DNA from 3 places in the Pseudomonas sp. Marseille-Q0931 genome. Region 1 is predicted to be linked to each of the others. Evidence: predicted binding sites of a transcription regulator. Region 1 holds the regulator's gene; each other region holds the start of a gene.
What was found. The regulator FliA, encoded in region 1, starts transcription of late flagellar genes. The targets are predictions, from matches to a motif close to CTAAAGTTTNNNNNNNNNNNGCCGNTAA.
Positions count from the first base shown of each region.

Region 2: the regulator FliA is predicted to act here: its motif matches at 5,235-5,262, upstream of motA (flagellar motor stator protein MotA).
Region 3: the regulator FliA is predicted to act here: its motif matches at 3,374-3,401, upstream of P3C50_RS05270 (methyl-accepting chemotaxis protein).

Region 1 covers NZ_CALNWT010000001.1:429,703-436,902, reverse strand. Annotated here, with positions in the region: gene P3C50_RS02190 (chemotaxis protein CheA) at 1-2,229, opposite strand, end outside; gene P3C50_RS02185 (protein phosphatase CheZ) at 2,242-3,030, opposite strand; gene P3C50_RS02180 (chemotaxis response regulator CheY) at 3,050-3,424, opposite strand; gene fliA (RNA polymerase sigma factor FliA) at 3,524-4,270, opposite strand; gene fleN (flagellar synthesis regulator FleN) at 4,267-5,097, opposite strand; gene flhF (flagellar biosynthesis protein FlhF) at 5,211-6,521, opposite strand; gene flhA (flagellar biosynthesis protein FlhA) at 6,533-7,200, opposite strand, start outside.
Region 2 covers NZ_CALNWT010000002.1:79,852-87,051, forward strand. Annotated here, with positions in the region: gene queG (tRNA epoxyqueuosine(34) reductase QueG) at 1-761, shown strand, start outside; gene orn (oligoribonuclease) at 849-1,391, opposite strand; gene P3C50_RS06765 (class I SAM-dependent methyltransferase) at 1,408-2,217, opposite strand; gene rsgA (small ribosomal subunit biogenesis GTPase RsgA) at 2,311-3,342, shown strand; gene motB (flagellar motor protein MotB) at 3,336-4,325, opposite strand; gene motA (flagellar motor stator protein MotA) at 4,329-5,180, opposite strand; gene P3C50_RS06785 (HDOD domain-containing protein) at 5,300-6,823, shown strand; gene P3C50_RS06790 (rhodanese-like domain-containing protein) at 6,867-7,200, shown strand, end outside.
Region 3 covers NZ_CALNWT010000001.1:1,090,942-1,098,141, forward strand. Annotated here, with positions in the region: gene P3C50_RS05245 (diguanylate cyclase) at 1-448, opposite strand, end outside; gene P3C50_RS05250 (AadA family aminoglycoside 3''-O-nucleotidyltransferase) at 566-1,354, shown strand; gene P3C50_RS05255 (MmcQ/YjbR family DNA-binding protein) at 1,366-1,719, shown strand; gene P3C50_RS05260 (DUF1294 domain-containing protein) at 1,705-2,445, opposite strand; gene P3C50_RS05265 (undecaprenyl-diphosphate phosphatase) at 2,424-3,254, opposite strand; gene P3C50_RS05270 (methyl-accepting chemotaxis protein) at 3,506-5,140, shown strand; gene P3C50_RS05275 (hypothetical protein) at 5,148-5,762, shown strand; gene pnuC (nicotinamide riboside transporter PnuC) at 5,813-6,382, shown strand; gene P3C50_RS05285 (AAA family ATPase) at 6,379-6,930, shown strand; gene P3C50_RS05290 (DUF3429 domain-containing protein) at 6,898-7,200, opposite strand, start outside.

The DNA of each region.
Region 1 (7,200 bases):
GAAACGTCGAGCGTAGCGCTTGAGCATGCTCGGTACGTCGAGAATCAATGCGATGCGTCCGTCGCCGGTGATCGTGGCGCCAGACATCCCGGGCGTGCCTTGCAGCATCTTGCCCAGTGGCTTGATTACCACTTCTTCCTGGCCGACCAATTGATCGACGACAAAGCCGATGCGTTGACTGCCAACCGTGAGGATCACCACGTGGCCTTCGCGCTGACCTTCATGGAAGGCCTGCGGCACCAGCCAGCGCTTGAGATAGAACAGCGGCAGCGCCTTGTCGCGCACGATCACCACTTCCTGGCCGTCGACCACGTTGGTGCGCGACAGATCGAGGTGGAAGATCTCGTTGACGTTGACCAGCGGGAAAGCGAATGCCTGGTTCTCCAGCATCACCATCAGCGTCGGCATGATCGCCAGGGTCAGCGGCACCTTGATGATGATCTTCGAGCCCTGGCCCTTCTGCGAGAACACGTTGACCGTGCCGTTGAGCTGGGAAATCTTGGTCTTGACCACATCCATGCCGACACCACGGCCGGACACGTCGGAAATCTCGGTCTTGGTCGAGAAACCCGGGGCGAAGATCAGGTTGTAGCACTCGAACTCGTTGAGGCGATCGGCCGCGTCCTTGTCCAGCAGGCCCTTCTCCACGGCCTTGGCGCGCAGCACGTCGGCGTCCATGCCCTTGCCGTCATCGGTGATCGACAAGAGGATGTGGTCGCCTTCCTGCTCGGCGGACAGCACCACGCGACCAGCGCGCGCCTTGCCGGCCTTCTCGCGCTCTTCCGGGGTTTCCACGCCATGGTCGACGGCGTTGCGCACCAAGTGCACCAGCGGGTCGGCCAGCGCCTCGACCAGGTTCTTGTCGAGGTCGGTTTCCTCGCCCACCAGTTCGAGGTTGATTTCCTTCTTCAGGTTGCGCGCCAGGTCGCGTACCAGGCGCGGGAAGCGGCCGAAGACCTTCTTGATCGGCTGCATGCGTGTCTTCATCACCGAGGTCTGCAGGTCAGCCGTTACCACGTCGAGGTTCGACACGGCCTTGGACATGGCCTCGTCGCCGCTGTTGAGCCCCAGGCGAACCAGGCGGTTACGCACCAGAACCAGCTCGCCGACCATGTTCATGATCTCGTCGAGGCGCGCGGTATCGACACGCACGGTGGTTTCCGCTTCGCTCGCCGCCGTTGCCTTTTCGGCCGCAGCTGCAGGCGCGGCGCTGGCACGGGCAGCAGCGGGCTCAGCCTTGGCAGGTGCAGGGCTGGCGGGTGCGGCGGCCTTGGGCGCCGCAGCCGGTTTGGCCGCAGGTACCGGGGCCGGCGCCGGCTCGCTGGGCGCTACGAACTTGCCCTTGCCGTGCAGTTGATCGAGCAACGACTCGAACTCGTCGTCGGTGATCTCATCACTGGCCGCAACAGGTGCAGCGGCAACGGCCGCAGCAACCGGCGCCGCGGCTTCGGCTGCGTCAGAGAACTGACCCTTGCCATGCAACTGATCGAGCAGCGCTTCGAATTCGTCGTCGGTTATGTCGTCGCCTGCCGGGGCAGCAGCCGGCGCAGAGGCAACGACAGCGATCGCAGCAGGCGTCTCGACCATGCCGGAGAACTGCCCTTTGCCGTGCAACTGGTCGAGCAGCGATTCGAACTCGTCATCGGTGATCTCATCACCGGCGGCATTCTCCGCACTTGGAGCGGCAGCCGGCGCCTCACCCAGCGCGTCGAGCAGTTGCTCGAATTCGCTGTCAGTGATATCGCCCGAGGCAACGGACGCAGCAACCGCCTGGGGCTCCGGTTCGGGCTCGGGTTGCGGCTGCGCCTGCTGCACCGGTTCAGGGGCCGCTTCGCCGCCACCCGGTTCGGCCAGGCGCGACAGGGCCGCCAGCAGCTCCGGCGACGCGGGCGTCGGCTCACGCCGCTCACGCACTTCGCCGAACATGCCATTGACTGCATCAAGAGCCTCGAGCACTACATCCATCAGCTCCGAATCGACGCGACGCTCACCCTTGCGCAGGATGTCGAAGACGTTTTCGGCGATATGGCAGCACTCCACCAGCTCGTTGAGCTGGAGGAAGCCCGCTCCGCCCTTGACGGTATGGAAACCGCGAAAGATGGCATTGAGCAGGTTCATGTCGTCCGGTCGGCTTTCCAGCTCGACTAACTGTTCGGACAACTGTTCGAGAATCTCGCCGGCCTCTACCAGGAAATCCTGGAGGATCTCTTCATCGGCGCCGAAGCTCATATTGTGTGCTCCTTAGAACCCTAGACTGGACAGCAGGTCGTCGACATCGTCCTGGCTGGAGGCAACGTCATCACGCTTATCGGCATGAATCTGCGGACCTTCACCCCGCGATGGTTCTTTTAATTTTTCCTGTTCGGCGCGCAGCACTTCGTGGTCGTGCTGAATACCGGCGAAACGGTCGACCTGGCTGGCCATGAGCATCAGCTTGAGCAGGTTGCTTTCCACTTCGGTCACCAGTTGGGTGACACGCTTGATCACCTGACCGGTAAGGTCCTGGTAGTCCTGCGCCAGCAGAATGTCGTTGAGATGGCCTGAGAGCTTGGCGCCATCTCGCTCACTGCGGGCGAGGAACAGCTCGACACGCTTGGCCAGCTCGCGAAAACCGTCGGCACCGATTTCACGGCGCATAAAGCGGCCCCATTCGACGTTCAGGCTCTGCGCTTCATCGCTCAGATCATTGACCAGCGGCGCGCTCTGTTCGACCAGATCCATGGTCCGGTTGGCAGCCTTCTCGGTCATGGTCACGACGTAGTTCAGCCGCTCGGTAGCGTCGGCAATCTGCGACAGCTCCTGGGCATGCGGCATACGCGGATCGAGTTGAAAATTGACAATGGCGTTGTGCAGTTCACGGGTCAGTTTGCCGACCTCGTGATACAGCCCGCGATCACGAACCTTGTTGAGCTCGTTGATCAGTTGCACCGCGTTGCCGAAGTTACCTTTTTCGAGGCTATCGACCAGCTCACGGGCATTGGTTTTCAGGGACGATTCAAGGTCACCCAGCGTGGAGTCATCGTGTTCCATAGCACCCTCGCGGCCGGCATCAGCCGTTGACCCGCTCGAAGATCTTCTCGATCTTTTCCTTCAGCACCTGAGCGGTGAAGGGTTTGACTACATAGCCGTTCACGCCGGCCTGGGCCGCCTCGATGATCTGATCGCGCTTGGCTTCAGCGGTCACCATCAGCACCGGCAGGTGCTTGAGGCGCTCGTCGGCGCGTACGGCACGCAGCAGGTCGATGCCGGTCATGCCGGGCATGTTCCAGTCGGTCACCAGAAAGTCGAAACTGCCGCTTTGCAGCATCGGCAGTGCCGAGGTGCCGTCATCGGCTTCCGCGGTGTTGGTGAAACCCAAATCCCGCAAGAGGTTCTTGATGATCCGTCGCATCGTCGAGAAATCGTCAACGATGAGGATTTTCATGTTCTTGTCCAAGTCGACCTCCGTACAGTCCCAAACGTATTGCGCTTGCAACTACGTCCTTTAATCGTGAAACCGTTTGCGCCTGCGAGTACGCCGCCTTCAGCCAGCACGCCATTCACTCAGCCGCGAGCGCAGACGCGCCGCGCACTGGCTGTGCAACTGGCTCACGCGTGACTCGCTAACCCCCAGCACTTCACCGATTTCCTTCAAGTTCAGTTCTTCATCGTAATACAGCGCCAGCACCAGACGTTCGCGCTCCGGCAAACCGGCGATGGCATCGGCCAAGGCCGCCTGGAAGCGTTCGTCTTCGAGGTCCCGCGAAGGTTCGAGGTGAGTGTGTCCGGCGTCTTCGTGCAGCCCGCCATGCTCGCCGTCCTGCAACAGGTCGTCGAAGCTGAACAGGCGGCTGCCCAAAGTGTCGCCAAGAATGCCGTAGTAATCCTCCAGACTCAATTGGAGTTCGGCCGCGACCTCGTGATCTTTAGCGTCGCGCCCAGTTCTTGCTTCAACGACACGAATAGCATCGCTGACCATACGGCTGTTGCGGTGCACCGAACGCGGCGCCCAATCGCCCTTGCGCACCTCGTCGAGCATGGAGCCACGGATACGGATACCCGCGAAGGTCTCGAAACTGGCGCCCTTGCTGGAGTCGTATTTGCGCGAGGCTTCGAGCAGGCCGATCATGCCGGCCTGGATAAGATCATCGACCTGCACGCTGGCCGGCAAGCGGGCCAGCAGGTGGTAGGCGATGCGCTTGACCAGCGGCGCATAGCGCTCGATCAGCTGGTGCTGGGAGTCCTGCGCCTGAGCCTTGTTGTACATACGAAGTCCAGAGGCTGCTGTCATACGGCCGAGTCTGCGGTCGGTTGTTGCACCAGACGCTCGACGAAAAACTCCAGATGACCACGAGGATTGGCCGGTAACGGCCAGGTATCTACCTTCTGAGCTATCGCCTTGAACGCCAGGGCGCACTTGGATCGAGGGAAGGCTTCATAAACGGCGCGCTGCTTCTGCACGGCCTTACGCACACATTCATCGTAGGGCACGGCACCGACATACTGCAGGGCGACATCGAGGAAACGATCCGTCACCTTGGTCAGCTTAGCAAAGAGATTGCGTCCTTCCTGCGGGCTATGGGCCATATTGGCCAATACACGGAAGCGACTGATGCCGTGATCGCGATTGAGCAGCTTGATCAGCGCGTAGGCATCGGTAATCGAGGTGGGCTCATCGCACACCACCACGAGGATCTCCTGCGCAGCACGCACGAAGCTGACGACCGCATCGCCGATGCCGGCAGCGGTGTCGATCACCAGCACGTCAAGATTTTCGCTGATGTCACTGAATGCCTGGATCAAGCCTGCATGCTGCATCGGCGTGAGACTGACCATGCTCTGTGTGCCGGACGCTGCCGGCACGATGCGGATGCCGCCCGGCCCCTGCAGCAGGACGTCACGCAGATCGCATTCACCCGAGATGACATCAGCCAGGGTGCGCTTGGGCGTGAGTCCCAACAGAACGTCGACGTTGGCCAGGCCCAGGTCAGCGTCCATCAGCATCACCCGACGGCCGAGATCGGCCAGGGCCATGGACAGATTGACCGACACATTGGTCTTGCCGACGCCACCCTTGCCGCCAGTAACCGCAATCACCTGTACGGGATGCATAGCCATGTTCTTTCTACACCTTGTCTAACTTCGACTTGGCCCTACAGGCCGTTGAAAACACCCGTTGAGGCCGTTCACTCCCGCGCCACGTGGCGGGAGGGTGCAACATTCTCGCCGCTTCAGCCGGCTCGCTTGGCCGGATTGTGATAGAGGCCGGCGAACATCTGCGCCATGGCGTCTTCACTCGGCTCCTCGGCGGCCTGCAGCCCCACTGCGCGGCTGACCAACTGATGGCTACGCGGCACTTGCAGGTCATCCGGAATCCGCGGCCCGTCCGTCACATAGGCTACCGGCAGTTGCTGGCCTATAGCCAGACCTAAAACCTCACCCAGACTCGCGGCTTCATCCAGCTTCGTCAGTATGCAGCCTGAAAGGCCACAACGCTTGTAACTATGGTAGGCCGCCTTGAGCACTTGGCTCTGACTTGTTGCGGCCAATACCAGATAATTCTTCGCCTTGATGCGTGCCGAGGCCAGGCTCTCCAGCTGCATACGCAGCGCCGGATCGTTGCCTGGCAGGCCAGCGGTATCGACCAGCACCACGCGTTTCTTGGCCAGCGGCGCCAGCGCCTGCAGCAGAGACTGACCAGGATCGACCTGAGTCACCGACACACCGAGAATGCGCCCCAGGGTCTTGAGCTGCTCCTGCGCGCCAATACGGAAGCTGTCCATGCTCACCAGAGCGACCTGTTGCGAGCCGTACTTAAGCACGTAACGTGCGGCCAGCTTGGCCAGGGTGGTGGTCTTGCCCATGCCGGCCGGACCGACCAGAGCGATCACTCCGCCCTCTTCCAGCGGCTCGACCTTGGGCGTACTGATCGCGTGAGCCAGATGCGCCAGCAGCATACGCCAGGCCTGACGCGGCTCGGCAACGCCGGCCACCTTGCTCAGCAGCGCCTGCGACAGCTCGGCAGACAGCCCCATGCGCTGCAGGCGGCGCCACAGATTGGCCTGCTGCGGGCGGCGATTCTGCAACTGCCCCCAGGCGATGGAACCCAGCTGTACTTCGATCAGCTCACGCAAGCCGTGCAGCTCGAAGCGCATGGCTTCCAGTGCGCGCGGGTCGACCGCAGGCGTAGCAGGTACAGCGGCTTCGACCGGGCGCTGCGGCTTGACCAGGGTCGCCGGCAGTTCGGGCGCCAGCAGCGACTCATTGGCGAACAGTTGACGGTCCTTGCCGGCATCCTGCTCGGCACGCGTGGTCAGCTCGGCCTGGGCACTGGCGATGCGCGCCTGGGTCTTGCGCAGCTCGGCTTCCAGCGCCGGGTTCGGGCGCACCGGCGTCGGCGCCTGATAGTCCAGCGCTGCCGTCAGCTCGACACCACCGGCGACACGGCGATTGCCGATGATCGAGGCGTCGGCGCCCAATTCATCACGCACCAGTTTCATGGCGGTCCGCATATCGGCGGCGAAGAAGCGTTTGACCTGCATGACCCTTTACCTCAGTTCTGGCCAACCGTAGCGACTATGGTGACCTGCTTGTTGTCCGGAATTTCCTGGTATGCCAGCACGTGCATGCTGGGTACCGCCAGCCGCGCGAAGCGCGACAACATCGCCCGGACCGGTCCGGCCACCAGCAGAATCACCGGCTTGCCGAGCATTTCCTGGCGCTGCGCCGCTTCCACCAGGGAACGCTGCAGCTTCTCGGCCATGCCCGGTTCGAGGAGGATGCCATCCTCACCGCCCTGACCGGCCTTCTGCAGACTGTTGAGCAAGATCTGTTCCAACCTTGGTTCGAGGGTTATCACAGGCAGCTCCGGCTCTAGTCCCACGATGCCTTGCACGATGGCGCGGGCCAGCGAGACGCGTACCGCGGCGACCATCGCGGCGGGATCTTGACTCTTCGGCGCGACGTTGGCGATGGCCTCGGCGATGGTACGGATGTCACGCACCGGCACCTGCTCCTGGAGCAGCGCCTGCAGCACCTTGAGCAGGGTCGACAGCGATACCAGCCCCGGCACCAATTCTTCGGCTAGCTTCGGCGAACTCTTGGCCAGCAGCTGCATCAGCTGTTGCACTTCCTCGTGTCCCAGCAGCTCGTGGGCATGCTTGTGCAGAATCTGGTTGAGATGAGTGGCCACCACGGTACTGGCATCGACCACGGTGTAGC
Region 2 (7,200 bases), on a different contig from region 1:
ATGCCCTGGGCCGCGATTACCACAAGCTGATCCGCAAACGCCTGCAACAACTGGCCGAACGCATCCAGCAGCAAATCGGCCCGTTCGGCTATCGCGCCTTCGTCGACAGCGCGCCGGTACTGGAAAAGGCCATTGCCGAGAAGGCCGGCCTGGGCTGGATCGGCAAGAACACCCTGGTGCTCAACCGCAAGGCCGGCAGCTATTTCTTTCTCGGCGAGCTGTTCGTCGACCTGCCGCTGCCGGTCGATGCGGCGCATGGCAGCGAGCACTGCGGGCGCTGCAGCGCCTGCATGGACATCTGCCCCACCGCAGCCTTCGCCGGCCCTTACCAGTTGGATGCGCGGCGCTGCATCTCCTACCTGACCATCGAACTGAAGGGCTCGATCCCGGTGGAACTGCGCGCGCCCATCGGCAACCGGGTGTTCGGCTGCGACGACTGCCAGATCGTCTGCCCCTGGAATCGCTTTGCTCGCCCCACCGAGCAGGGCGACTTCCAGCCACGCCACGGCCTGGACAACAGTGCCCTGGCCGAATTGTTCATGTGGACGGAAGAAGAATTTCTCAGCCGCACCGAGGGCTCGCCGCTACGCCGCGCCGGCTACGAGCGCTGGCTGCGCAACCTGGCAGTCGGCCTGGGCAATGCGCCCTCGACCATCCCGGTGCTGGAGGCCCTGCAGGCGCGCCGCGACCACCCATCGGATCTGGTACGCGAACATGTGCAGTGGGCATTGCAGCGACACGGCGCCCTGTACCCCGGATGAAATCCGGGAGTAGCGCCGCCCGTTTCCCCGAATTGCATCCGGGCTAAAGTTCTCGCACGGCACGCGCGGCTCACCGGGGTGGCTGATTTACACCTTGAGAAAATGCTCGCGATAGTGGCGCAGTTCGGCGATGGATTCGCGGATATCGTCCAGCGCCTGGTGCGTGGCGGTTTTCTGAAAGCTGTCCTTGACCTCCGGCGCCCACATGCCGGCGAGGATCTTCAGGGTCGAGACGTCCAGATAGCGGTAGTGGAAGTAGGCTTCCAGCGCCGGCATGTACTTGTAGAGGAAGCGGCGATCCTGGCCGATGCTGTTGCCGCAGATCGGCGACTTGCCCTTCGGCACCCACTGTTCGAGAAAGGCGATGGTCTGCGCCTCGGCCGCCGCCGTATCGATCTGGCTCTCGCGTACGCGCTGGGTCAGGCCGCTCTGGCCATGGGTGCGGGTGTTCCATTCGTCCATGCCGGCCAGAGCCTCGTCACTCTGGTGAATGGCGATCACCGGCCCTTCGGCCAGCACGTTCAGCTCGCTGTCGGTGACGATGGTGGCCATCTCGATGATCACGTCGCGCTCCGGCTCCAGGCCGGTCATTTCCAGATCGATCCAGATCAGGTTATCGGGGTTTTGCATGGTTAGGCTCCTTGGCTCAGGTGCCAATTCTAGCGGATATCGGCGCGTCCTTGATCTGCCAGACCAGCAGCGCGGTCTGTCGCCCCTCGTTGATCGCCAGCAGCCGTTCAGCCGGCACGCCGGGAATCTCGAAGGTATTGCTGATCAGCCAGCTACCGGCGCGCATTTCGGCTTGCGCCTTGGCCCACAGGCGAGGCATTGGCGCTGGCGACAAAAAACAGTAGACCACGTCGAAATCACCCAGCGTGGTTTGCCACAGACTGCGATAGTGGACATGGCAATTCTCCTGAAACAGGCAACGCAGCCAGGCAAGAAGGAAGAGCAGCGGCGCCGTTTCGACGCCAACGAAGTGCCCACGGGGAAACTGCCGGGCCAACTGCAGCAACGTCCCTGCCGTACCACAACCAAGGTCGACGAAACGCAGCGTCGGCTCCAGCTCGCTCAAGCACTGCTGCAGACGTTGCTGCGCCTTGCGCCCACTCAAGTAGAGCGGCACCTGCTCACGCAGGCTGTTCCAGTTGACCAGCAGTAACAGCACGAAGCCCAGCAGGAAAAGCCAGGCTGGCAAGTCGGCGCGCTGCACCAGTAACAGTGTCGGCAGGAACGCCAGGTTGATCCACAACCACCAGCGCGACAATCCCAGGCGCCAGCCTATGGCAGCGGCCAGCACGCCCTGCAGCAGAGCGACGGAAAACAGCGACATGCGCCAGGGCAGCAGCGCCAGCAGATACACCAGCACCACCACCAGCGCCACGGCCAGGCTTTGCGCCAGGAGCGCGCGCAACACAGGCAGCCGCAGCACCGTTCTTTTCCCGCCAGTCGTCATTCCCTGCCCCCCCCCGCTTCGGCAGCCGAATGACCACCGAGCGCTCATGCTAAACTCGCCGCGATCAACACTCCACCACACCCCGGATGATTCATGGCCAAACGCCAACTCAACCGCCGCCAGAGCTGGCGCATCGAAAAGATTCAAGGCGAGCGCGCCGCCCGCGCGGCCAAGCGTGAATCGCGAGCCGTGGAGGCGCTGGAAGGCGGCGACCTGGGCCCGGAGCAGACCGGCCTGGTGATCGCTCACTTTGGCGTACAGGTGGAAATCGAGGGTTTACAGGGCGAACTGGCCGGCCAGGTGTTTCGCTGCCACCTGCGCGCCAACCTGCCGGCACTGGTCACCGGCGATCAGGTGGTCTGGCGCCCCGGCAACCAAGGCGACGGCGTGATCGTCGCGCAACTGCCGAGAAACAGCGAACTATGCCGCCCCGATATGCGTGGCCAACTCAAGCCGGTGGCGGCCAACGTCGACCAGATCGTCATCGTCTTCGCCCCCTTGCCCGAACCCCACGCCAACCTGATCGACCGCTATCTGGTGGCCGCCGAGCATGCCGGCATCCGCCCATTGCTGCTGCTGAACAAGGCCGACCTGATCGATGAACAGAATCAGGTGGCGCTGGACGCCCTGCTCAAGGTCTATCGTCAGCTGGAGTATCCGCTGCTGGAAGTCTCGGCCCATCAGGGCGACGGCATGGAACAACTGAAAAAGCGCCTGGACGGCCACGTCAGCGTTTTCGTTGGCCAGTCGGGGGTGGGCAAGTCATCGCTGGTCAACGGCCTACTGCCCGGCGTCGACACCCGCGTCGGCGCCCTGTCGGAGCTGACCGGCAAGGGCACCCACACCACCACCACCGCACGGCTGTTCCACTTTCCCGGTGGCGGTCAACTGATCGACTCCCCCGGTATTCGCGAATTCGGCCTCGGCCATGTCAGTCGCGACGACGTGGAGGCCGGCTTCATCGAGTTCCACGACCTGCTCGGCCGCTGCCGTTTTCGTGACTGCAAGCACGACCGCGAGCCGGGCTGCGCATTGTTGCAGGCTCTGGAAGACGGTCGCGTACAGCCGCAGCGCATGGCCAGCTACCGGCACATCCTCGCCAGCCTGCCGCAGGACGATTACTGATTGTTCAGTTGATCGAACTGCAGCGCGCCTTCCTCGAAAATATTCAGGCGCTCGCGCAGCTGCTCCGGCGCTAGCGGCTCGCTAGTCGCCCCTGCGGGGGCAGGCGTTTCACTCTCGCTGGACTCGACACCCTGCTCGCCTTCGATGGCGCGCTGCGCCTTCTTGGTCAGCACAACGATATCGATGCGTCGATTGACCGGATTGAAGGGGTCTTCACGATCGAACAGCGCCGACGATGCATAGCCGACAACGCGCGCCACTTGATCATCGGAATACCCGCCGGCCACCAGCGCCCGCCTTGCAGCGTTGGCGCGATTGGATGACAACTCCCAGTTGCCGAAATCGCCGCGCCCAGCGAAAGGCTTGGCATCGGTATGGCCGCTGATGCTGATTTTGTTCGGCACGGCGCGGATGGTGTCGGCCATGGCCAGCAGAATGTCTTCGAAATAAGGCTGAAGGTTGGCACTGCCGAGGGCGAACATCGGCCGGTTCTCGGCATCCATGATCTGGATGCGCAGGCCATCCTGGGTGATCTCGAACAGAATCTGATCCTTGAAGCGCTGCAGTTCAGGGTTTTCCTCGACCTTGTTCTGCAGCTCCTGCAACAGCAGCTCCAGGCGCTCCTGCTCCATCTTCTCGGCCAGGGTTTCGATCTGATCGGTGCTGATGCCCGTCTCGTCCGGCTGGCTCTCCGGCGTATCGGTTACATCCGGGTTGAGCGTGCGCTCCGGCGCCGGCGTGGGCGTACCGCCGAGGTCGATGGCGTAGGGGCTGGCGCTTTCGGTAAAGCCGATGGGGTCCTGGAAGTAACCGGAGATCGCGCGCTTCTGCTCCGGCGTGGCCGACGACATCAGCCACATCACCAGGAAGAACGCCATCATGGCGGTGGCGAAGTCGGCGAAGGCGATCTTCCAGGCGCCGCCATGGTGCCCGCCTGCGGTCTTCTTGACCCGCTTGACGATGATGGGTTGGTTATTTTCCATGGCTTAGCTGCCGCGCATGGCCTGCTCGAGCTCGCTGAAGCTCGGGCGATGCGCCGGGAACAGCACCTTGCGCCCGAACTCGACAGCCAGCGTCGGCGGCATGCCGGAAGCGGACGCGACCAGGGTTGCCTTGATGGCTTCGTAGAGGTTCAGCTCTTCCTTGGCGTCATGTTCCAAGGCGTTGGACAGCGGGCCGAAGAAGCCATATGACGCAAGAATGCCGAGGAAGGTACCGACCAGCGCCGTACCGACCTTCTCACCGATCTGCGCGTTGTCCGCCTCAGCCAGAATCGACATGGTGATCACGATGCCCAGTACCGCGGCGACGATACCCATGGCCGGCATGCCGTCGGCAACTTTGGCTACCGCGTGCGCCGGGTGCTCCACTTCCTCCTTGAGACTGGCCAGCTCCATGTCGAACAACCCTTCGAGTTCGTGCGGGGCCATGTTGCCGGACGACATGATGCGCAGGTAGTCGCAGATGAACGCCGTCATGCGCGCATCCTTGAGCACTCCGGGGTACTTGCTGAAGATCGGGCTGGCGTTGGGGTCCTCGACGTCGGCCTCGATGGCCATCATGCCCTCGCGACGACTCTTGTTGAGGATCTCGTACAGCAGCTTGAGCACTTCCAGATAGTAGGCATGGGTGAAGCGGCTGCCGAACATGCTCAGCGACTTCTTGAACACGGTCATGAACATGCTGCCCGGGTTGGCCTGCAGGAATGCCCCCAGCGCCGCGCCGCCAATGATCAGAACCTCGAAGGGGTGAACCAGCGCCATCAGCTTACCGCCCGAGAGCACGAAACCGCCGAATACGCAGCCGAAAACGACAATGATGCCTATGATTTTTGCCATGAAAGAAACGCTTGCAGAGCCTAGAGGATGGGCTATTAAAAACAGCCCTTCTAATTATCGGAACTTATACGCCAGACTATAGCCAGTTATGGTCAAAAGCCAGTTCGACTCGAGCCAATATGTCGACGCCAAAGTCCCTGCCACGCACTCTAGACGCCTGGGTACAGCATCTGGGCAAGTTGCCGCTGCCAATCGAGCAGCAGCAGCACTTGCGCCTGCGTCGCATCCTGGGTGACAGCCGCAAAACCTGGCGCGAAATCGCCGAGACCATCGAGCTGAGCCCATCCTTCGCCCTGCAGGTCCTGCGCGAAGCCAACCAGTCGGGCAACAGCCTCAGCGATCCGGCCGAAAGCGTCGAAACGGCCCTGTCACGCCTGGGCCTGAGCCGCTGCGAGGCGCTACTCAACCAGGCGCCAGCGCTGCCCGAGGGCGAGATTCCCCAGGCGTTTCGCCAAATCCTGCTGATCAGCCAGCACGCCAGCCAGCAGGCCCGCGGGCTGTTCGGCGCTCGTTTGGCACGGCTGTGGAACGAACTGCATGGCTGCAGCCTGCTGTTTCTCGCACCGATCTGGCCGCTGCTGTGCGCCCACCCGCAATTGCTCGAAGCCTGGGAACAGCGGGTGCTGCTCAAAGGCGAACGACCGGCTGCTGTGGAAAAGGACCTGCTGGGCGTCAGCCTGATCCAGCTATGCCTCAAGCTGGCCGAGCGCTGGCGCCTGCCGGAGTGGATAGTGCGCGGCTATCGCCTGCTGGAGCGTGACCGCCGCCAGTTGGTCAAGGCGTTGCATATCGCCCGCGATAACGAGCATCCGCTGCATCAGCAACAAATGCTCGACGAAGATACGTACCTACGTCACTGGCTCACCCAACCGAGCAATTGCGTGCTGCTGGCCAACGGCCTGGCGGTGTCGGCCCACCATGCCTGGGATACCGCGCACAGCCTGCGCTGGCAGCGTCTTACCGGGCTGTACCTGCAGATTCCCTTGAGCGAGCTGCAGCAGGAAGTGCATCAACATGCCGTCAGCAGCGCCCGCCTGATCCATGACGCCGCGCTCTGGCATCCGGCACAGACATTGATCTGGCCGTGGGACGCCCATCGCCTGAAGCCGGCGGTCACCGCCGCGCCACCGCCCAAGCGTGACGACCTTGCCGCCTGGCGGCAGCATTGCGCGCGCCTGCTGGCCGAGCCCAGCAGCTTCGCCAATGTGCCGCAGTTGACTGCATGCGCCCGCGACGCGTTGCAAGCCTGCGGCCTGAAGCGCGTTCTGCTGATGCTCGCCGATCGTCATCACACTCGCCTGCAGACCCAGCAACACGCGGGCCTCGATGCCAGCGCGGCGAGCCTCAGCCTTGATCCGGCACAAAGCCAGGTCCTGAAACGCCTGCTCAGCGAGCCGGGCCAGCTGCGTATGACCCCTAGCAACATCGCGCAGTTTTCTGCCCTGCTGCCGGGCAACCTCAAGGCCCTGTTCCCCAGCGAACATCTGCTGCTGCGCTCTCTCGCCAGCAATGGTCGAGTGGTGATGCTGATCGTGGCCGACCAGGGCGGCCAGCCGCTCAATGACGTCAGCCTGCAGGCCTTCGCCAAGACCGTGCAGTGCATCGAGCGCGCGCTGGGCTGCTTTTCCAGACGCGGACGCTGAAGAGTCCGCTACAATCGACCTCTTTTCATACGAGGAGGCCGTGATGTCCGCCTTCGACAATCTACCTCTGGTGATCGAACCGGCCGAGCTGGCCGAGCGCCTGGACGCGGCCGACCTGATCCTGCTCGACCTCAGCAGTGCAGCGCGTTACGCCGCCGGCCACATTCCGGGCGCGCGCTGGGTGGATGCCAAGCGTACGCAGTTGGGCCAGCCGCCCGCTCCCGGCCTGCTACCCGCACGCGCGCAACTCGAAGCACTGTTCGCCGATATCGGCCACCGGGCAGAGGCCACCTACGTGGTCTACGACGACGAGGGCGGCCCCTGGGCCGGCCGCTTCATCTGGCTGCTCGATGTGATCGGCCATCAGCATTACCACT
Region 3 (7,200 bases), 660 kb from region 1:
AGTTGCGATTGTCGTAGGCCTTGCCGCTCTGCGGGCGATCAGCCCCGGTGAACCAGGCCCGATAGCCACCCTGCCCGTCCGGTACGTAGGCATCGACCAGGGAGATACGCGGGTTGTCGACCGCCAACAGGCGCGTCAGCGACTGGTCGCTGGAGTTGCCGACTTCAAGACGAAACCAGTAGGCCGAATGGGTAAAGCCCAGCGCAAACGAGGCGCTGTCGACCGGCTGATGATGAAAGTGCTCAGCCATATCGACAGAGCTAACGACCTCGAAAGTCAGGGTGCGAGTAGAATCTTCCAGCATTGCCACATGAGCGGTCAGTGATACGGGATCCTGCTCCAGCTGCGCAGCGTCGATAGAGCCAGCCGCGGCCCCTGCCTGCAGCGGGAGCAGCAACAAGCCCAGCATGAGCCAGAAATAGAACCGGAAGCGGCGATGGCGATTCATGGAAAGGTATCGGCTGGGACGCGGACGAGCCCCAGCTCAGGCGATGACAGGGAGCCAGAGTCTACAAGACAATGGCCGAACAGCGACAACCAAGTCGCGATCCATGGTGCCAATATCATGCACTCACAGACCATCAACGCCCTCGCCCTCCTGCGCCACCACCTGGGCGATACGCTATTGGCCGTGCACCTGTTCGGCTCCGCTGTCGCTGGCGGCCTAAGGCCAGGAAGCGATATCGACCTGCTGGTCACCGTCAGCACGTCGCTGAGCGACGAGACGCGCCAGGCCCTGATGACGGACCTGCTGCGGTTGTCGGCCTGGCCGGCCACCGTTTACCTGCGCCCTCTGGAGGTGACGGTACTGGTACATGACGCCGTGCGCCCCTGGCGCTACCGACCGATGCGCGAACTGCAGTTCGGCGAATGGCTGCGCGACGATCTGCAGGCGGGTCGCTTTGAGCCCGCCATGGCCGATCATGACCTGGCCATCCTCCTGAGCCAGGTGCGCCTGCACGGTATCAGCCTGCTCGGCCCACCGGCTGCCGAACTGTTCGAACCGGTGCCCGAGGCGGACATGTTTCGCGCACTGCACGACACCGCAGCGCAATGGAACGGGCCGGACGACTGGCTGGGCGATGAGTGCAACGTGATACTGGCCCTGGCGCGCATCTGGCTGACGCTGAGCAGCGGCGAGATCGCCGCCAAGGACGTTGCCGCCAACTGGCTGCTCGAGCGCTTACCCCAGGCACACCGGCCGCTGCTGGAAACTGCGCGAGACGTTTATCTGGGGCAGGCGCGGGATGACCTGGCCCAGCGACCGCAGGCACTGGCCGACTTCGTCGGTTATGCGCGGCGCCAAATCGAACGGCTGCACCGTCAGTCGCCCAGTCGACGGACTTGCTCATGATGGAGAAGCCAATGACAGCCGACCAGATCGCCGCATTCTGTCTCGCCCTGCCCGGCGCTCGCGAAGACCTCAAGTGGGGCAGCAACCGGGTGTTCTCGGTGGCGGGCAACAAGATGTTCGCCATCCTCGACTTCCTCGGCGAAGACCTGGCCTTCAAGGTCGATGACGATCTGTTTCTTGGCTATGTCGACCGCCCGGGCGTGCGCCCTGCGCCCTATCTGGCCCGCGCTCGCTGGATCAGCATGAGCGCCCGGCAGTTGCCGCTGGGCGACGACGAGCTGCGCCAGTTGCTGACTCGCTCGCATCAACTGGTGGTACGCAGGCTGCCCAAACGCCTGCGACCCGGCCTGCTACTGGACGAATAAGGGGATGTGGCGGGCGATGTAGGCGCCATCGAGCAACAGCAGGTCGATCCAGAATATCTGATGTGCAGCGACGATCAGCCAGAAAACCGTCTGATAGGACGCCTTGCGTGTCTTGTGCCTGAAGGCCTGTTGGGCAATCAGAGCGCCCGGCCAACCACCGGCCAGCTCCACCAGATGCAAGGTGTTTTCCGCTGTGCGGCGGCCACCGTTTTGGGCGCTGCGTTTGTCCAGCCAGTACTGCACGAAGCTCAGCAGACTGGCCAGCAGATAAAGCGGCAATATCCACCCGAGGCCCTTGCCTGATAGCTGCAGTGCGCCCAGCAGTGGCAAGGCGCACAGCAAAGCGAGCATCACCGCTTTGCCGGAGAAGTTCTGGATAGAACCCTTAGCCACTGCCTTGTGCGCGGATCTGGCGGACGTCTTTCGCGCTACCGAAGCGGCCGGGCTGGGACTTTTCGGCGTGCGCCGGATCGCCTGGCGGTCGAGGCTCAACTCGCCGGTCAGGCGCAGGTGTTCGGCGCGCGGCCGGCCACGCGGGTCGCGCCCTTCGATGAACAGTACGTCATCCCCCGGCTGCGGGCGCCGGTCGCCACGCATCACCGAGATATGCGCGAAAACCTCTGCCCCGCCGTTTTCCGGCTGAATGAAACCGAAGCCCTTGGCGTCGTCCCAGCTTTTCAGGCGCCCCTTGCGCTCGTTGCCGATTACGGCTGCGCCGTGCTCCAGTCGATCAGGTGCAGCTGCCAGGTAGCGAGAATCACCAGGCCAAAAGCGATGCGATACCAGGCGAACACCGCATAACTGTGGCTGGTAATGAACTTGAGCAGTGCACGCACGGTGATCATCGCCACGATAAAGGTGCTGACGAAGCCGATGGCGAAAATCGGCAGGTCGCTCATCTGCAGAATGTCGCGGTACTTGAACAACGAATAGACCGTGGCTGCGACCATGGTCGGCATGGCCAGGAAGAACGAAAACTCGGTCGCGGCCTTGCGCGACAGACCGAATACCAGACCGCCAATGATGGTCGCACCCGAGCGCGATGTGCCCGGAATCAGCGCCAGGCACTGGGCGAAGCCCACCTTCAAAGCCAGTTTCCAGTTCATGTCGTCGACCGTGTCGGCCTGGATCTTGTGATCACGCTTCTCCGCCCAGAGCATGATGATGCCGCCAATGATCAGCGCCATGGCGACGGTGATCGGATTGAACAGCCAGTGCTCGATCAGGTCGGCGAAGGCCAGACCGAAGATGACCGCCGGAATGAACGCCAGAAACAGATTGAAGCTGAAGCGTTGGGCCTTCGGGTCACTGGGTAAGCCGACCACCACTGCCAGCACCTTCGCCCGGAACTCCCATATGACCGCCAGAATGGCGCCGAGCTGGATGATGATCTTGAACGCTGTCGCGGTTTCGCCGTTGAAGCCAAGCAGATCACCCACCACGATCAGATGCCCGGTGCTGGAAATCGGCAAGAACTCGGTCAGGCCTTCCACGATGCCCAGAATCAGGGCCTGAAAGGCCGCCCAGATATCCATCAAATCCCCCAAAGCGCGGCGACTCACCTGCGCGTAAAACTAGAACGTGGAACATAGATCCCGCCGTGGGACACAAACCCGCCGCGGAGGTTCCTCGCGTAGGTCTAGCTCGGTGCTTGCTCAGGTTCTGTACCGAACGGCCGAAATGCTATCAGACAACTAGAGTGAATAATGCGGCGATGTGACAGTATTGCCTCGCGCACTCTTGAGTTGCCCTGAAGCCGACAATTACAACAATCAGGTATTCGTCCATGAACAGCTTACGCAGCCTTCCCATCAGCCGCCGCCTGTGGCTGATCCTGGCACTGGCCATCCTGACCCTGGTCCTGCAGGGCGCCTACATGCTGCGCCAGATCCACACCGACCTGTATTTCGGCAAATCGGAAAAGACCGAACATGTGGTGCAGAGCGCTGCCGGCATCCTCAAGCACTTCCATGGTCTGGAAAGTGCCGGCAGCCTTAGCCGAGAAGAAGCGCAGAAACAGGCCATGGAAGTGATACGCGGCTTGCGCTACGACGGCCAGGAGTACTTCTGGATCAACGACCAGACCCCGGTCATGCTCATGCACCCGATGAATGCCAAGCTCGAGGGCCAGAACCTTTCCGGCTTCAAGGACCCTGACGGCAAGGCACTGTTCAACGAGATGGTCGCCATCACCCGCAGCCAGGGCGCCGGCCAGGTCGACTACCGCTGGCCGAAGCCAGGCGCCAGCGACCCCGTCCCGAAGATTTCCTACGTTGAGCTGTTCCAGCCCTGGGGCTGGATCATCGGCTCCGGCGTATATGTCGACGACGTGCAGGCGGAATTCAGGACCCAGGCGTTGAAGGCCATGAGCATCGGCCTGCTGATCGCCCTCCTCCTCGCCGCTCTGGTGGTGCTGATCACCCGCAGCATCGTGCGGCCGCTACAAGCTGCGGTTGAGGCAATGGCCAACATCGCCAGCGGGGAAGGCGATTTGACCCGCAACCTCGACACCCACGGCCGCGACGAGCTCACCTCGCTGGCAACCTATTTCAATGCCTTTACCGACAAGTTGCGCCACGTCATCCGGCAGATGCTCGACTCGGCAGGTTCGCTGGACCAGGCCGCACGCAGCCTCGGCGATATTTCCAGTGAGGCGCAGCGCCACAGCCAGCAGCAGGCGCAGCAGATGGAACTGGTGGCTACCGCTGTCAACCAGGTGACCTACGGCGTGCAGGACGTAGCGAAGAACGCCGAACACGCCTCCGGTGAAATGCACACGGCCGAGGAACAGGCCAGCCAGGGGCAGCGGAACATCGAAGCGAGCCTGCGCCAGATCGACCAGCTCTCGGGCACCATCGACAAGGCCGTCGAGGTGATCCAGTCGCTGGCCAGCGAGAGCACGCAGATCGGCAGCGTACTGGAAGTGATCCGATCCATCGCCGAGCAGACCAACTTGCTTGCCCTCAACGCCGCCATCGAGGCGGCACGCGCAGGCGAACAGGGCCGCGGGTTCGCCGTAGTCGCCGATGAGGTGCGGCTGCTGGCGCAACGTACCCAGCAGTCCACGGCCGAAATCCAGGGCATGATCGAACGCCTGCAAGGCAACTCGGAGGCCGCGGTCAAGGTGATCCATGACAGCAGCCGCGCTTCCCAGTTGACCGTGGAACAGGCCAGCCAGGCCGGTGAAAGCCTTGCCCAGATCGCCCAGTCGCTGCGCAACCTGACCGGGCTCAACGCCTCGATCGCCAGTGCCACTCTGGAGCAGTCGCACGTGGTGGAAGACATCAACCAGAACGTCACGCAGACGGCGGCGCTGGCTCACAACACAGCCGAAGCCGCCGAACAGTCGAGTGCGGCCAGTCAGCACCTCAAGCAACTGGCCGACCAGCTCAACCGCCTGCTCGGGCAATTCCGTGTATGAGGCAGGCATGAGCAGCATGCAACATCAGGAGGTCGATTTCAGTCGGCCGCAGAACCAGGACCTGGTCTGGGACCTGGACAGCATGGCCCGCCGCGAACTGGCCGAGCGCTTCATCAAGCTGTTCGAGAACCGCCTGTGCGTCTATTCCGAGTCGGTGGGGCAGCTGTACACCAACTACAGCTTGCATTTCCCCAGCGATCTCGGGCGCAAGATGGTGGTGCTGCCTAACCCTTATGCGTTCCACGACACCCTGCACGGCATCGACAGCCAGGCCATTCGCAAGACGGGCCTGTGCGTGCTGCCGGGCAAGGTGCTGGGCAAACCCGGGCTGTTGCTCAGCACCCAGATCAGGGATGGCGGGCCGGCGCCCAAGACCATGCCATTCAAACCGGCACTGGCGCAGATCATCAGCAACCAGAAGAAAATCGGCGATCTGTTCCTACCCGTGCTGATGAAGGGCGATCTGCGCGAGTTCGACCAGCAAATGCCCTACATTCACCTGCACCGCCTGCAACTGGCGCGTCTGGAACGATTGTCGAGCTTCGAACGCGACGACATCCAGCAGACCATCACGCGCAAGCTGCTGATGCTCTACCGGCAGGCCGACAGCCTGGTGTGCTGAGCCCTCCACATCAGTACAATCGCTACCCTTTCCCCGCTTGAGGACGCCGCATGTCCTGGCTCGAACTCATTGCTGCCGGGCTCGGCATCGTCGCGGTCTGGCTAACCGTCCGGCAGAACCCCTGGTGCTGGCCCATCGGCCTGGTCATGGTGCTGCTCTACGCCTGGCTGTTCTACGACTGGCGGCTGTATTCCAACCTGCTTCTGCAGTTGCTGTTCGCTGCACTGCAGCTCTACGGCTGGTGGCAATGGACCCGAGGCGGTGAGCGTCATGATGGGCGCAAGGTCAGCCGCCTGGGACTCCCCGCAGTTGCCGCCGGCCTGCTGATCGGCGCGCTCGGCGCCTGGCTGCTCGGCTATCTGATGGCCACCTACACAGACGCCAGCTCGCCCTGGCTGGATTCGGCACTGACCGCCTTCAGCCTGGTCGCGCAGTTATGGATGGCGCAAAAACGCCTGCAATGCTGGCTGCTTTGGGTGGTCGTGGACCTCTGCTACGTGGCGTTCTTCCTGTATAGCGAGCTGTATCTCACCGCTGCTCTCTACGCCGCCTTCACCGCCCTGGCCGTCAGCGGCTGGCTGAGCTGGCGCCGCGATCCGGCCCTGCAGTACGCATCATGAAAGTACTGGTGCTGACGGGGCCGGAGTCCAGCGGCAAGAGCTGGCTGGCAGAAGAAATACAGACGCGCTTCGGTGGCGTGGTGGTCGGCGAATATGTGCGCCACTTCATCGACGAGCAGCAGCGCGATACCTGCTATGCCGATATCGCCGAGATCGCCCGCGGGCAATTGACTTGGGAGGATGCCGCGCGAGCAGCCAGCCCCCCGCTGCTGATTCTCGACACGCACCTGTTGAGCAACATGCTGTGGAGCCAATTTCTGTTCGGCAATTGCCCAGGTTGGCTGGAAATCGAGCTGCTTGCACGTCACTACGATCAGCATCTGCTGCTCGACCCAGCGGGCGTGCCCTGGGTCGAGGATGGCCAGCGCTGCCAGCCGCAACTGGCTGAGCGCCAGACTTTTCATCAGGCCTGTCGGGACTGGCTGCTGAAACACGACCAGCCCTTCAGCGAGCTGTCCGGCAGTTGGCGCGAACGGCGCGAGGCAGCGCTTGAGCAGGTCGCAGCGCTGCTCGGTTCAACTGACCAGCACGCTGGCCCAGGCCACTAGCAGGCTCAGGCACACCACCAGCGTCAACGGCGTGCGTAGTGCCGGATACCATTGCGGTGCCAGCCCGACGCGTACTGCGTGCATATCGGCCAGGTACAGACCGATGAAGGCGAACAGGAAGATCAGCAGCGATACCCCCATCGGCAGTCCGCCAGCCAGGGCGGCCCACCCCAGCATAGGCGGAATCACCGAGAGCCCCAGCTGCAGCTTGGCATTCTCGTCGGTCTCTTCCGCGCGCATCGCCAAGCCCCAGTGAATGGCACCCATGAA